One region of the Neobacillus sp. plas4 genome, then DNA from elsewhere that is predicted to be linked to it. Evidence: a T-box and tRNA genes for the amino acid it is inferred to sense, from the RefSeq annotation. Region 1 holds a T-box; the other holds one or more tRNA genes.
What was found. A T-box is a leader RNA that pairs with one kind of tRNA and senses whether it is charged. The one in region 1 lies ahead of alaS (alanine--tRNA ligase), so its partner is inferred to be a tRNA-Ala.

Region 1 (6,449 bases):
AATCCGGGAAGAAGACGATTCCCTTCAGGATCTAGGCAAAGGTTTGGACCACCTAATCATATGGGACAACAGCCTCGTCGTTTTTTTGCTCCAAATCAAAATCAACAAGCACCAACTTCTAAATTTAATGGATTAGGAACGATGATGGGACACGTGGGAAAAGTTACAAACGGAATTAATACGTTAAGGCAAATGGGATCAATTCTTAAGTTTTTTAAATAATTTTAAGTTGTCTTAGAAGCTGTTTTAAAGAAATCCTTGAATAACGGCTTCTTTTTTTATTTAAAAAATTTGGTTTAAAGGGATTCTTTTTACTTAAAGACGATCAATTATTAACCTTGAAGAGTCCGCTATTCAACACATAATGTGGGCAGCCATTTTTCTCCGCCTCTTAATTCTGCTTTTTTCTCCAATATAGATAAACCAATATCGCAATAATAATTACCAACAAAACTAAATACATGCTGTATTTTGATACATAAAGTCCAACTACATCCCATCTTTTTCCAAGTTCTCTACCTAATGTGATAAAAGTATAACTCCAAAGGATAGCACCAATGTAAGCATAAACAACGAATTTTCTAAAAGGGAACTTATTTAGCGTGGCAACATATGCAGTAAGGTGCCGTACGCCGGGAATAAAATAACCGAACAATATGAGTGGAGGCCCAATCTTTTCGAATAATTTATGTGTCTTATTGACCTTTTCTTCTGTAATGTAAATTTTCGGACCATACTTTTTTAATAAAGGTAATCCAAATCTATAACCAATGTAGTAACTGATAGAAATCCCTGCGGCAGAACCCACTACAGCGCTTATCAGAGAAATGATATAGGATAATTTGCCGTGGTATACGTTATAGCCAACATAGGTTAAAAGGACTTCATCAGGTATAGGAAGCCCAATAATTCCTCCGATTAACATGATAATGATGCCGAAGTAACCAAAATGCTCGATAAGATAATCAATGTGTTGTTCCACTTCAAAACCTCCTGAAGCAGTTCGCCAAAAATGAGAAGTCAAAATTCAGGTGACATTTTGTATATTTGCCAAAGCAAACGCTACTTTTAATATGACCAAAATAATGATTTCTTCTTTAGATAATACTGGCTAAACCAAAAGGATGTAAAGCAGAGGAACGTTCTACCCTATTTTTTTACATCTTACTTTTCTTTGTTAATCGCTTATACAGCAAAATAATAACTTGTTTAATCTTTCATTCATCTACACAAATTATGATTGGGTAGTTATCATTATTTCTACCCAATGGAAAACCTTTCTCCTTATGATTTTATGGTAAGTGAGTGAAACTATAAATGTTCACAGGAGGTGAGGCACTCTTTGCGAACATTTTCGTTATTAAAAGGTCAGCCAGTTTTTGATTCGAAGTCTGGGGCTAGAATTGGTGAAGTCACGGATTTATGTATCACGAATGAAGGGGTCGTAAAGGGCCTGATGGTTAAAAAAGGCGTTTTCTTCAAACAATCCTATTTTCTGGACATACAAGATGTAACATCGTTTGGCGGGGATGGGATCATGGTTGAAGATGATGATCACCTCAAAAAACGTAAAACAACTCCAGAATATACCCTTCACCATCAACACTCTTTAAATGGAAAAATGCTTATTTCTAAAAGCGGAGAGTCCCTTGGGTTGCTTAAGGATGTATATTTTCATGAAGAATTGGGCACAATCGTAGGGTACGAAATTACGGATGGTTTCTTTTCAGATATTACGGAAGGGAAGCAGATTATACAATCCGAGAAGCCCCCTGCAATCGGAAAGGATGCCATCATCGTAGACGTAAATCATACGTGAGGTGTCTTTTCATGCTTAAGTGTCCCAATTGTCAGAGCAAGGATATCGGGAAAATTGGAATAAACCAATACTATTGCTGGAATTGTTTTATTGAATTGTCTCTAGCCAAAGGCGTAATAAATACCCATCAAGTCGAAGAAGATGGTACACTCAGTTCATTAGATGACTTGTTTGAAGAAGAAGAACGTCGTTACACCATATAAAGTGGAAACACTTATGTACTGAAGGTAGACAGTAAGCACGTAACAAAAGCACTGTCAAACTACAGAAGAGGTGAGACGTATGAATAAAGTGATGACTTCCGTTGTGGCATTTGGGGTAGGCATGGCAGCATATAATCTTGCACAAAGAAACAACCTTATGTCTGAGCGTCAAATGAAAAGAATGTCAAGAAAAGTAAAGCGTGCTTTATTCTAAAAATTTATCCCCCTTATGATAGGGGGATTTTTGGTGTATAAATCCGATAACTGTCTCTAAGAATAAGTATGATAAGGAGGCAGTTTATCGGTGGAAATTCGTATTAAATGGTTTTATCGAATCGGATTTTTGCTTCTTTTACTTATTGCAATTTACGTTTTTTTAATTATTAGGTTTGTATGGTTACCCATTTTAAAAGCTGCATTGATAATCCTGCTCCCATTTCTTATTGGCGGGTTTATCACATATTTGCTTCATCCAATTGTTGAAAAGCTGAATGAAAAAGGCTTACATCGCGGGCTAGCAATTTTTTTAATCTATTTTCTTTTTTTTGGCGGGATTGGCTTTGGTATCTATAAAGGAATACCTGCATTTATTTCACAAGTCAGGGATCTTGCAGAAAGTGCTCCCATCCTTGCTGAACAATACCGAAACTGGATAAAGGAACTTCAAACACATACACGTGAATGGCCGGATGGTCTTCAAGAGCAAATTAATGAGGGAATCATGGGTTTTGAAAGGCGATTAGAATCTCTCTTGACTGTTATTGTAGATTCTTTATTAAACTTTTTGAATTTTGCTTTTGCGATCATGATTATCCCTTTTATTGCATTCTACATGTTAAAGGATTTTACGGTGATTAAAAGAGCCGTGTGGTATTTGACACCAAAATCATGGCGAAGAAAGGGAACTCGATTTCTTAGAGATATTGATGAATCGCTTGGAAGCTACATCAGAGGTCAGCTCCTAGTCTGTCTTATTATCGGCGGTCTTTCATCCCTGTTATTTTGGATTTTTCACTTAAAATATCCGTTACTATTAGGTCTAATCATTGGAGTCACGAACGTGATCCCTTATTTTGGACCGGTAATAGGTGCTGTACCCGCAGTCATTATTGCAGCAACCAGCTCCGTTAAATTAGTAATCATAACCATTGTCATTGTTTTTGGATTGCAATTTTTAGAAGGAAATATCTTGTCCCCCTATATAGTCGGAAAGAGTCTGCATATGCACCCGTTAATGATTATGGTTGCCTTAACGGCGGGTGGAGAAATTGGCGGGATACTTGGCATGATTCTAGCTGTCCCTGTTCTTGTAGTGCTGAAGGTCAGTATTCTTCATGCCAAAAATCATTTCATTCGTGAAAAGGTAAAGGAACCCGCACCATAATGCCTTTTCCGGATTGACAAACGTTTTTTGTGTAGCTATAATCCCTTTATAGAATATTTTGGATTAACATGTTGAAGGACCCTAGTATGTTGTAGTCCATCTTTAAGAGAGGAGCTTCCTTGGCTGTGAGAAGCTCTAGATGAAGGATAACAGAAGCTAGTCCAGAGTGCAGCTAACCACTGCCGTTTTTGCCGCGTTAAGGCAATTATTGAGAGATGAACACAGTCTTTTTGTGTTCATAATCAGGGTGGTACCGCGAGTAGAGCTCTCGTCCCTGTTCCGGTGAAGTTCCGCAAAAAGAAACTTCACCATGGGATGAGGGCTTTTTTGTGTTCTTTTTTAATAAGAGGGAGGTAGTAAAATATGAAATACCTAACAGGTTCAGAAATTCGTAAAATGTTTTTAGATTTTTTCCAGGAAAAAGGTCATGCTGTTGAGCCAAGTGCACCGCTTGTTCCACATGACGATCCATCTTTATTATGGATCAATAGTGGTGTTGCCACCTTGAAAAAATATTTCGACGGGCGCGTTATTCCAGATAATCCAAGGATTACCAATGCGCAAAAATCAATTCGTACCAACGATATTGAAAATGTCGGAAAAACGGCACGCCACCATACCTTCTTTGAAATGCTTGGAAACTTTTCCATTGGTGAATATTTTAAAGAAGAAGCGATTGAATGGGCTTGGGAATTTTTAACACATAAAAAATGGATTGGCTGGGACCCAGAACTTCTTTCCGTAACCATTCATCCAGAAGACCATGAAGCGTTTGACCTGTGGAATAAAAAAATCGGTATCCCCGAGGAGCGTATTATCCGTCTTGAAGGAAACTTCTGGGACATTGGCGAAGGTCCAAGTGGTCCGAATACCGAAATTTTCTATGATCGCGGTCCGGAGTATGGGGATGATCCCACAGATCCAGAATTATATCCTGGCGGTGAAAATGAGCGCTATTTAGAGGTGTGGAATCTTGTGTTTTCCCAGTTTAACCATAACCCGGATGGTACCTATACACCACTGCCAAAGAAAAACATTGATACTGGAATGGGTCTAGAAAGAATGGCCTCCGTGGTTCAAAATGTTCCTACAAACTTTGATACGGATTTATTTATTCCAATCATCAGGGCAACAGAAGAGCTTTCTGCCGTGAAGTATGGCACGGATAAAGAAAAGGATACGGCGTTTAAAGTGATCGCGGACCACATTCGTACTGTTGCCTTTGCAGTTGGAGACGGTGCATTACCTTCGAATGAAGGACGTGGGTATGTATTACGCCGGTTACTTCGCAGGGCCGTTCGTTATGCAAAGCAAATCAATATTAACCGTCCATTTATGTATGAGTTAGTTCCGGTTGTAGGAGAAATTATGCATGACTTCTATCCGGAGGTAAAGGACAAGACCGAGTTTATTCAAAAAGTCATTAAAAACGAAGAAGAGCGTTTCCACGAAACCTTACATGAAGGTTTATCAATCCTAGGAAATGTAATCAAAAAAGAAAAAGAAAAAGGCAGCAATACCATTTCTGGAAGTGATGTCTTCCGTCTTTATGATACGTATGGTTTCCCTGTTGAATTAACAGAGGAGTATGCAGAAGAAGAAGGAATGAAGCTGGATCACGCTGGTTTTGAAACAGAAATGGAATCGCAGCGTGAGCGTGCCCGTGCAGCTCGTCATGATGTCGGCAGCATGCAGGTACAAGGCGGAGTGCTTGGAGACATTAAAGCAGCAAGTGAGTTTGTTGGTTATGACCAGCTTCAAACAAACTCTAGCGTTGTTGCCATCATTAAAAATGGTGAGATAATCGATGAAGCATTTAGTGGAGATGAGGTCCAGCTTATTCTTGATGTAACACCATTTTATGCAGAAAGCGGCGGACAAATTGCTGACCGTGGAATGATTTATGGAGACGGTGTTGCTGCTAGCGTAAAAGATGTACAAAAAGCACCTAATGGTCAAAATCTTCATAAAGCATTCGTGGAGTCTGGGATTTTAAAGACAGACGCTAAAGTGACGGCAGAGGTTAATCAGGAAAATCGGGTACAAATTATTAAGAATCACACCGCTACTCACTTGCTTCATCAAGCATTAAAGGATGTACTGGGAACGCATGTTAACCAAGCAGGATCACTCGTGGAACCTGATCGTCTCCGTTTCGATTTCTCTCACTTTGGTCAAATAAAGCCAGAGGAATTGGAAGAAATTGAGAAGATTGTTAACGAACAAATTTGGAAGAATATCGAAGTGAATATTAGTTTAAAGCCAATTGCAGAAGCAAAAGCAATGGGTGCGATGGCTCTCTTTGGTGAAAAATACGGTGATATCGTTCGTGTGGTTAAAGTGGGCGATTACAGCCTAGAGCTTTGCGGCGGCTGTCATGTACCGAATACATCTGTTATCGGGCTGTTTAAAATTGTGTCTGAAAGCGGTATTGGTGCTGGTACAAGGAGAATTGAAGCTGTTACAGGTGAATCAGCTTATCAGCTGTTAAATGACCAAGTTGGTTCATTAAAGGACGCTGCAGACAAGTTAAAAACAAACCCTAAAGAAGTGGTAAACAGAATTGAAGCCCTAATGGCTGAAATAAAACAACTTCAACGTGAGAACGAATCACTTGCAGCTAAATTAGGCAATATTGAAGCAGGGAATCTCGTTTCGAAAGCAAAGCAAATCGACGGTGTCACGGTCTTGGCGGCGAAGGTTCAAGCAACTGACATGAATAACCTGCGAAATATGGCAGATGACTTGAAACAGAAAATTGGATCAGCTGTTATTCTTCTTGGAAGTGTGAATGAGGGGAAAGTCAATTTAATCGCAGCTGTGACGAAGGATTTAATGGATAAGGGATACCATGCTGGTAAATTAATTAAAGAGGTTGCAACACGATGCGGCGGGGGCGGCGGAGGTCGTCCAGATATGGCTCAGGCAGGTGGTAAAGATCCAGAAAAACTCGACTCTGCACTAAGATTCGTAGACGAATGGGTGAAATCGATTTGATAATGAGACAAAGTAGTGTAAAATGTAGATAAAATAGGTAATATTG
Region 2 (6,449 bases), 320 kb from region 1:
ATTAAATGACTATTTATTTCTAAAAAGACATACGGACAAAGCGGTTAAAGTGGCACTGCCTGGTCCTTATCTATTAACAAGGTCCATGTGGGTAGAGGGATTATCGAAGGACGCCTATCCGACGAAAGAGGATTTGGCTGTTGATATTATACGTGTTTTACGAGAAGAATTGGAAGACTTAATTGCAGCTGGCGTAGAATTCGTACAATTTGATGAACCGGTTTTGACAGAGCTGGTATTTACACAAAAAAATGCAAATAGAACTTTTATGTGTGGAGCTTTGACAGCAAAGGCTGATGCTGAAGAAGAAATTGAATTTGCTCTGGACTTAATGAATCAGGTTACAGATGGAATGCAGGGAAGAGGAACAAGAATCGGAGTCCATGTTTGCCGCGGTAACTGGAGCACTCAAGAGGAAGTCTTGTTAAAAGGTCCATATTTTCCGTTGGTTCCCTATTTTTCTAAGGTAAATATCGACCAGTTAATTCTTGAATATGCTACTCCTCGTGCTGGGGAGATTGCTGCAATTCGAGAATTTGGCGGAAAAGAAATCGGGTTCGGAATCGTCAATCCACGAACAGAAGCTGTTGAAACCGTTGAAGAAATCATAGAGCGTGTTCAGGAAGTAAGAAAATACGTTTCAGATGAAAAAATCTTTTTAAATCCAGACTGTGGATTTGGAACATTTGCACAACGACCAATGAATAGTGATGAAATTGCCTTTGAAAAATTAAAAGTCATGTCGTCCGCAGCAAAAAAGTTGAGGGAAATTATTTTAGTCTAATAACCAGTGAAGTGAGGTAGTGGTATGGGGAAAATAATGAGCTTTAAGGTAGAAGGAAAAGGTAATGGCATGCGTACAGACGCATTTGCAGGAAAACATACAATTGCTATCGATGAACCAGAGTCATTTGGCGGCAAGGATTCTGCAATTGATCCAATGTCAGCGCTTTTATCATCCCTAATTGCCTGTGAAAATGTTATGGCACAATTGATTTCTAATGAAATGAAGTTTGATCTTCGAGGAATTTCTTTTGAAGTGGATGGAAGCTTAGATCCTGCAGGATTAATGGGAGATCTAAGTGTAAAGCCATACTTTCAGCACGTTACGGTGAAAGCATTTATAGAAACCTCTGAATCAGAGGAGCGCATTCTTGAATTACAAAAAGCGGTCGATCAGCGCTGCCCTGTATTTAGAACCTTAAAGGACGCTGGAATTCCAATTGAAAACCATTGGGTAAAAGCGAAGGCTACAGTTTAATACCACTTAAAAGATCTTATCAATTGATAGGATCTTTTTTTAAAAAAAAGAATATTTGCTATTTATGTGTTAAACACTCAATATTAATAAGACTAAATTTTTGTAAGGATTGAGAAAGTAGGGATTTTTTTGCCTGATTTTGTTTCATTAGGTATTTCACAAGTAGTGGTAAATAAATTAAAAAGTTACGGTATAGCTAAACCAACACCTATTCAAGAAAAAGCAATACCTTTCGTTATGGATGGTAAAGATGTTATTGCACAAGCGCAAACGGGAACAGGTAAAACATTTGCCTTCATCTTGCCTATTTTAGAAAAAATAGATCAACAAGCAAATCATGTTCAAGCTCTTATTGTTACTCCGACAAGAGAATTAGCTTTACAAATAACAGATGAGTTTGAAAAATTGACGAACAATCTCCCTGGAGTCGATGTACTAGCCGTCTACGGGGGGCAGGATGTTGATAAACAGTTAAAGAAACTGAAGAAAAATGTTCAAATTGTGGTAGGGACGCCAGGAAGATTATTGGATCATATTAGAAGAGGGACGGTACAGTTATCGGATGTATCTTTTCTTGTTCTTGACGAAGCAGACCAAATGCTTCATATTGGCTTTCTAAATGAAGTAGAGGACATTATCAAGGAAACACCAAAGACGCGTCAAACCATGCTTTTTTCTGCGACGATGCCAGAGGAAATAAGAAGCCTTGCCACTAAGCATATGCGGAAACCTGAATATATCCAAGTTGAAAAAACACAGGGTCCTGCGGAAAATGTAAAATTAATTGCTATTCATACAATTGATCGGGCTAAGCAGGCCACTTTAATTCAATTAGTAGAAACACATAGGCCCTATTTAGCTGTTATCTTTTGCAGAACCAAACGCAGGGTTTCTAAATTGTATGAGGTTCTAAAATCACATAAATTTTTGTGCGATGAACTGCATGGAGATTTGTCACAATCAAAAAGAGAGCAGGTAATGAAACGTTTCAGAGATGGTGAAATCCAATTATTAATTGCAACAGACGTAGCGGCAAGAGGTCTTGATGTTGAAGGTGTAACGCATGTATTTAACTATGATATACCTCAAGACGCTGAGAGCTTTGTCCATCGGATTGGAAGAACAGGAAGAGCCGGTACGAAAGGATTGGCCATCACCTTTTATTCATCGGATGACCGCCCGACTCTTGATATGATTGAAAAAGAACTAAACATTACCATTGAAAAACAAAACACAGGTAATAATGAAGTCAAGAAGACCAATAACTCAGATACTTCAAGGAAGCAGGGAAGGAAAAATAATAGTAAGACGAAGAGCCGTGGTTTTACTGATAAAAAAGGTGGAAATAAGAAAGTAAGTTCTAGGAAATCCTCTGGAAGTTCACACCCAGTTAAAGCAGAACATAAGAATAAAACGTCTGGAGTAAAAGGCAGAATGAAAACGAATAAAAGATAAAAAAAAGAACCCTTGCTAGATAAGCAAGGGTTCACTTTATGATGGAGACTATCGGGATCGAACCGACGACCTCTTGCATGCCATGCAAGCGCTCTCCCAGCTGAGCTAAGCCCCCGTATATATGGTACAAGAAAAATTATAGCTGTCTCGTACCAATCTTGCAAGTGTATTTTATACGTTTTTAAGAAAAAGTTGTGTTTAGCCCATACTTTCAATTTCAACCTTATGGACTCCTTCTAGATTTGAGACAGACTCATAAACTTCAGTTGTCTTCTCTCGGTAATCTACTGCCACTAATATTTGAACAAGATGGTCGCCATTGTCTAAATCCTTTATTCGGATCCTGCGAATGATGTACTTTTTCTCCATAATAAAAGATATAACCTTTTCAATCTGGATTTTTTCTCGCATAAACAATTGGAGACTAATTTCTTTTTCTCGTAATTGTTTAGGTCCGATGTACTTCATCACGTAAGGTACTAGTTCCACACTAATTATTAGTAATACAACACCAGCAAGTGCTTCGATAAAAAAACCTGCTCCTACTGCAATTCCAATTCCGGCTGCTCCCCATATCATTGCGGCGGTAGTAAGTCCAGAGATACTATCATTTCCTCGTCTAAGGATTACACCCGCCCCTAAAAAACCAATTCCTGAAACAATCTGTGCTGCAAGACGAAGAGGGTCCATGGTGATTTTAACATTATCGGAATCAGGAAACATATAAGCCGATTCAATTGATACAATGGTTAGCAGACAACTTACTACGGATATTACAAGACTTGTTTTAAGACCAACAGGCTTTCTTTTTAATTCCCGTTCTAATCCGATAATTAGTCCAAAAATCGCAGAGATGCCTAGCTTTATTAATATATCGTAATCTATATTCTCCATTGGGTTCACGTCCATTACTATTTTGGATAATACTTTGACTTTTCTATTATATGTTATCCATGGGTTCTAAAAAAAGAAATATCCTTTTACAAAATAATAGTAGTGAAGATGATTAAAACTGTTTGATTGAGTTATCCTAGTTAGGAATCTTAGTTGATAAAGTCCTTTTATTATTACATATACATTAATGATGGATTTTATGAATCAGTCCCTTGTTTGTTTTACCTATTGAAGTGATTATCAAACAACTTTCAAGAAACTAATTATAGATGAATCAAAAAAAGTAATAAATTATTAATAAATTATATTGCAATCATTTTTCTAACATGGTATATTAATTCTTGTCCTCTTCGAGAGAGCCAACAGCGAAAAAGAAATTCAAAAAAGTTGTTGACATCACGATGAAGGGTATGTTAAATTAAAGAGGTCGCTTTCGAGCTATTAAGTAAGATCAGCTCATAATGTGATTGATAATTGTTCTTTGAAAACTAAACAAACAAGAACGTCAACAAACAATTTTTTAGCTTTTAATAAAAGCTAAGCCAACGTAACAGAATGAGCTATATCAACTTTCTTGGAGAGTTTGATCCTGGCTCAGGACGAACGCTGGCGGCGTGCCTAATACATGCAAGTCGAGCGAATCTTGAGGTGCTTGCACCTCTTGATTAGCGGCGGACGGGTGAGTAACACGTGGGCAACCTGCCTGTAAGACTGGGATAACACCGGGAAACCGGTGCTAATACCGGATAATTCTTTCCCTCTCATGAGGGGAAGCTGAAAGTCGGTTTACGCTGACACTTACAGATGGGCCCGCGGCGCATTAGCTAGTTGGTGAGGTAACGGCTCACCAAGGCGACGATGCGTAGCCGACCTGAGAGGGTGATCGGCCACACTGGGACTGAGACACGGCCCAGACTCCTACGGGAGGCAGCAGTAGGGAATCTTCCGCAATGGACGAAAGTCTGACGGAGCAACGCCGCGTGAGCGATGAAGGCCTTCGGGTCGTAAAGCTCTGTTGTTAGGGAAGAACAAGTACCGGAGTAACTGCCGGTACCTTGACGGTACCTAACCAGAAAGCCACGGCTAACTACGTGCCAGCAGCCGCGGTAATACGTAGGTGGCAAGCGTTGTCCGGAATTATTGGGCGTAAAGCGCGCGCAGGCGGTCCTTTAAGTCTGATGTGAAAGCCCACGGCTCAACCGTGGAGGGTCATTGGAAACTGGGGGACTTGAGTACAGAAGAGGAAAGCGGAATTCCACGTGTAGCGGTGAAATGCGTAGAGATGTGGAGGAACACCAGTGGCGAAGGCGGCTTTCTGGTCTGTAACTGACGCTGAGGCGCGAAAGCGTGGGGAGCAAACAGGATTAGATACCCTGGTAGTCCACGCCGTAAACGATGAGTGCTAAGTGTTAGAGGGTTTCCGCCCTTTAGTGCTGCAGCTAACGCATTAAGCACTCCGCCTGGGGAGTACGGCCGCAAGGCTGAAACTCAAAGGAATTGACGGGGGCCCGCACAAGCGGTGGAGCATGTGGTTTAATTCGAAGCAACGCGAAGAACCTTACCAGGTCTTGACATCCTCTGACACTCCTAGAGATAGGACGTTCCCCTTCGGGGGACAGAGTGACAGGTGGTGCATGGTTGTCGTCAGCTCGTGTCGTGAGATGTTGGGTTAAGTCCCGCAACGAGCGCAACCCTTGTTCTTAGTTGCCAGCATTCAGTTGGGCACTCTAAGGAGACTGCCGGTGACAAACCGGAGGAAGGTGGGGATGACGTCAAATCATCATGCCCCTTATGACCTGGGCTACACACGTGCTACAATGGATGGTACAAAGGGCTGCAAGACCGCGAGGTTTAGCCAATCCCATAAAACCATTCTCAGTTCGGATTGTAGGCTGCAACTCGCCTACATGAAGCCGGAATCGCTAGTAATCGCGGATCAGCATGCCGCGGTGAATACGTTCCCGGGCCTTGTACACACCGCCCGTCACACCACGAGAGTTTGTAACACCCGAAGTCGGTGGGGTAACCGTAAGGAGCCAGCCGCCTAAGGTGGGACAGATGATTGGGGTGAAGTCGTAACAAGGTAGCCGTATCGGAAGGTGCGGCTGGATCACCTCCTTTCTAAGGAATATACAGTCCTTGTGGACTGATAAACGTTGACTGTTACTTGTTTGTTTAGTTTTGAGAGTACAATTCTCTCAAAGCTTTTTTTAATCGTTCTTTGAAAACTAGATAATCGTAAGAAGAAGAAACCAAGTAAAAACCGAGTGAATTGCCATTTTAGTTTTTCTCTCTTATTAAATTAAGAGAATAACCATTTAGGTTAAGTTAGAAAGGGCGCACGGTGGATGCCTTGGCACTAGGAGCCGATGAAGGACGGGACTAACACCGATATGCTTCGGGGAGCTGTAAGTAAGCTTTGATCCGGAGATTTCCGAATGGGGGAACCCACTGCTCGTAATGGAGCAGTATCTTTACCTGAATACATAGGGTATTGAAGGCAGACCCGGGGAACTGAAACATCTAAGTACCCGGAGGAAGAGAAAGCAAACGCGATTCCCTGAGTAGCGGCGAGCGAAACGGGACATAGCCCAAACCAAGAGGCTTGCCTCTTGGGGTTGTAGGACACTCAACATGGAGTTACAAAGGAACGGGGTAGATGAAGCGGTCTGGAAAGGCCCGTCATAGAAGGTAAAAACCCTGTAGTTGAAACTTCGTTCCCTCCTGAGTGGATCCTGAGTACGGCCGGACACGAGAAATCCGGTCGGAAGCTGGGAGGACCATCTCCCAAGGCTAAATACTCCCTAGTGACCGATAGTGAACCAGTACCGTGAGGGAA

Region 2: it has a tRNA-Ala gene. The T-box ahead of alaS (alanine--tRNA ligase) is inferred to sense a tRNA for this amino acid. The anticodon was not compared.

What each region holds. Positions count from the first base shown of each region.
Region 1 covers NZ_CM170152.1:4,506,467-4,512,915, reverse strand. The annotation lists gene AC2TFD_RS22815 (hypothetical protein) at 1-222, shown strand, start outside; gene AC2TFD_RS22810 (DedA family protein) at 392-982, opposite strand; gene AC2TFD_RS22805 (PRC-barrel domain-containing protein) at 1,343-1,819, shown strand; gene AC2TFD_RS22800 (hypothetical protein) at 1,831-2,022, shown strand; gene AC2TFD_RS22795 (YrzQ family protein) at 2,102-2,236, shown strand; gene AC2TFD_RS22790 (AI-2E family transporter) at 2,327-3,406, shown strand; T-box leader at 3,469-3,685, shown strand; gene alaS (alanine--tRNA ligase) at 3,770-6,403, shown strand.
Region 2 covers NZ_CM170152.1:4,825,374-4,831,822, reverse strand. The annotation lists gene AC2TFD_RS24435 (vitamin-B12 independent methionine synthase) at 1-784, shown strand, start outside; gene AC2TFD_RS24430 (OsmC family protein) at 809-1,261, shown strand; gene AC2TFD_RS24425 (DEAD/DEAH box helicase) at 1,391-2,716, shown strand; tRNA gene AC2TFD_RS24420 (tRNA-Ala) at 2,759-2,831, opposite strand; gene AC2TFD_RS24415 (MgtC/SapB family protein) at 2,915-3,610, opposite strand; rRNA gene AC2TFD_RS24410 (16S ribosomal RNA) at 4,182-5,731, shown strand; rRNA gene AC2TFD_RS24405 (23S ribosomal RNA) at 5,932-6,449, shown strand, end outside.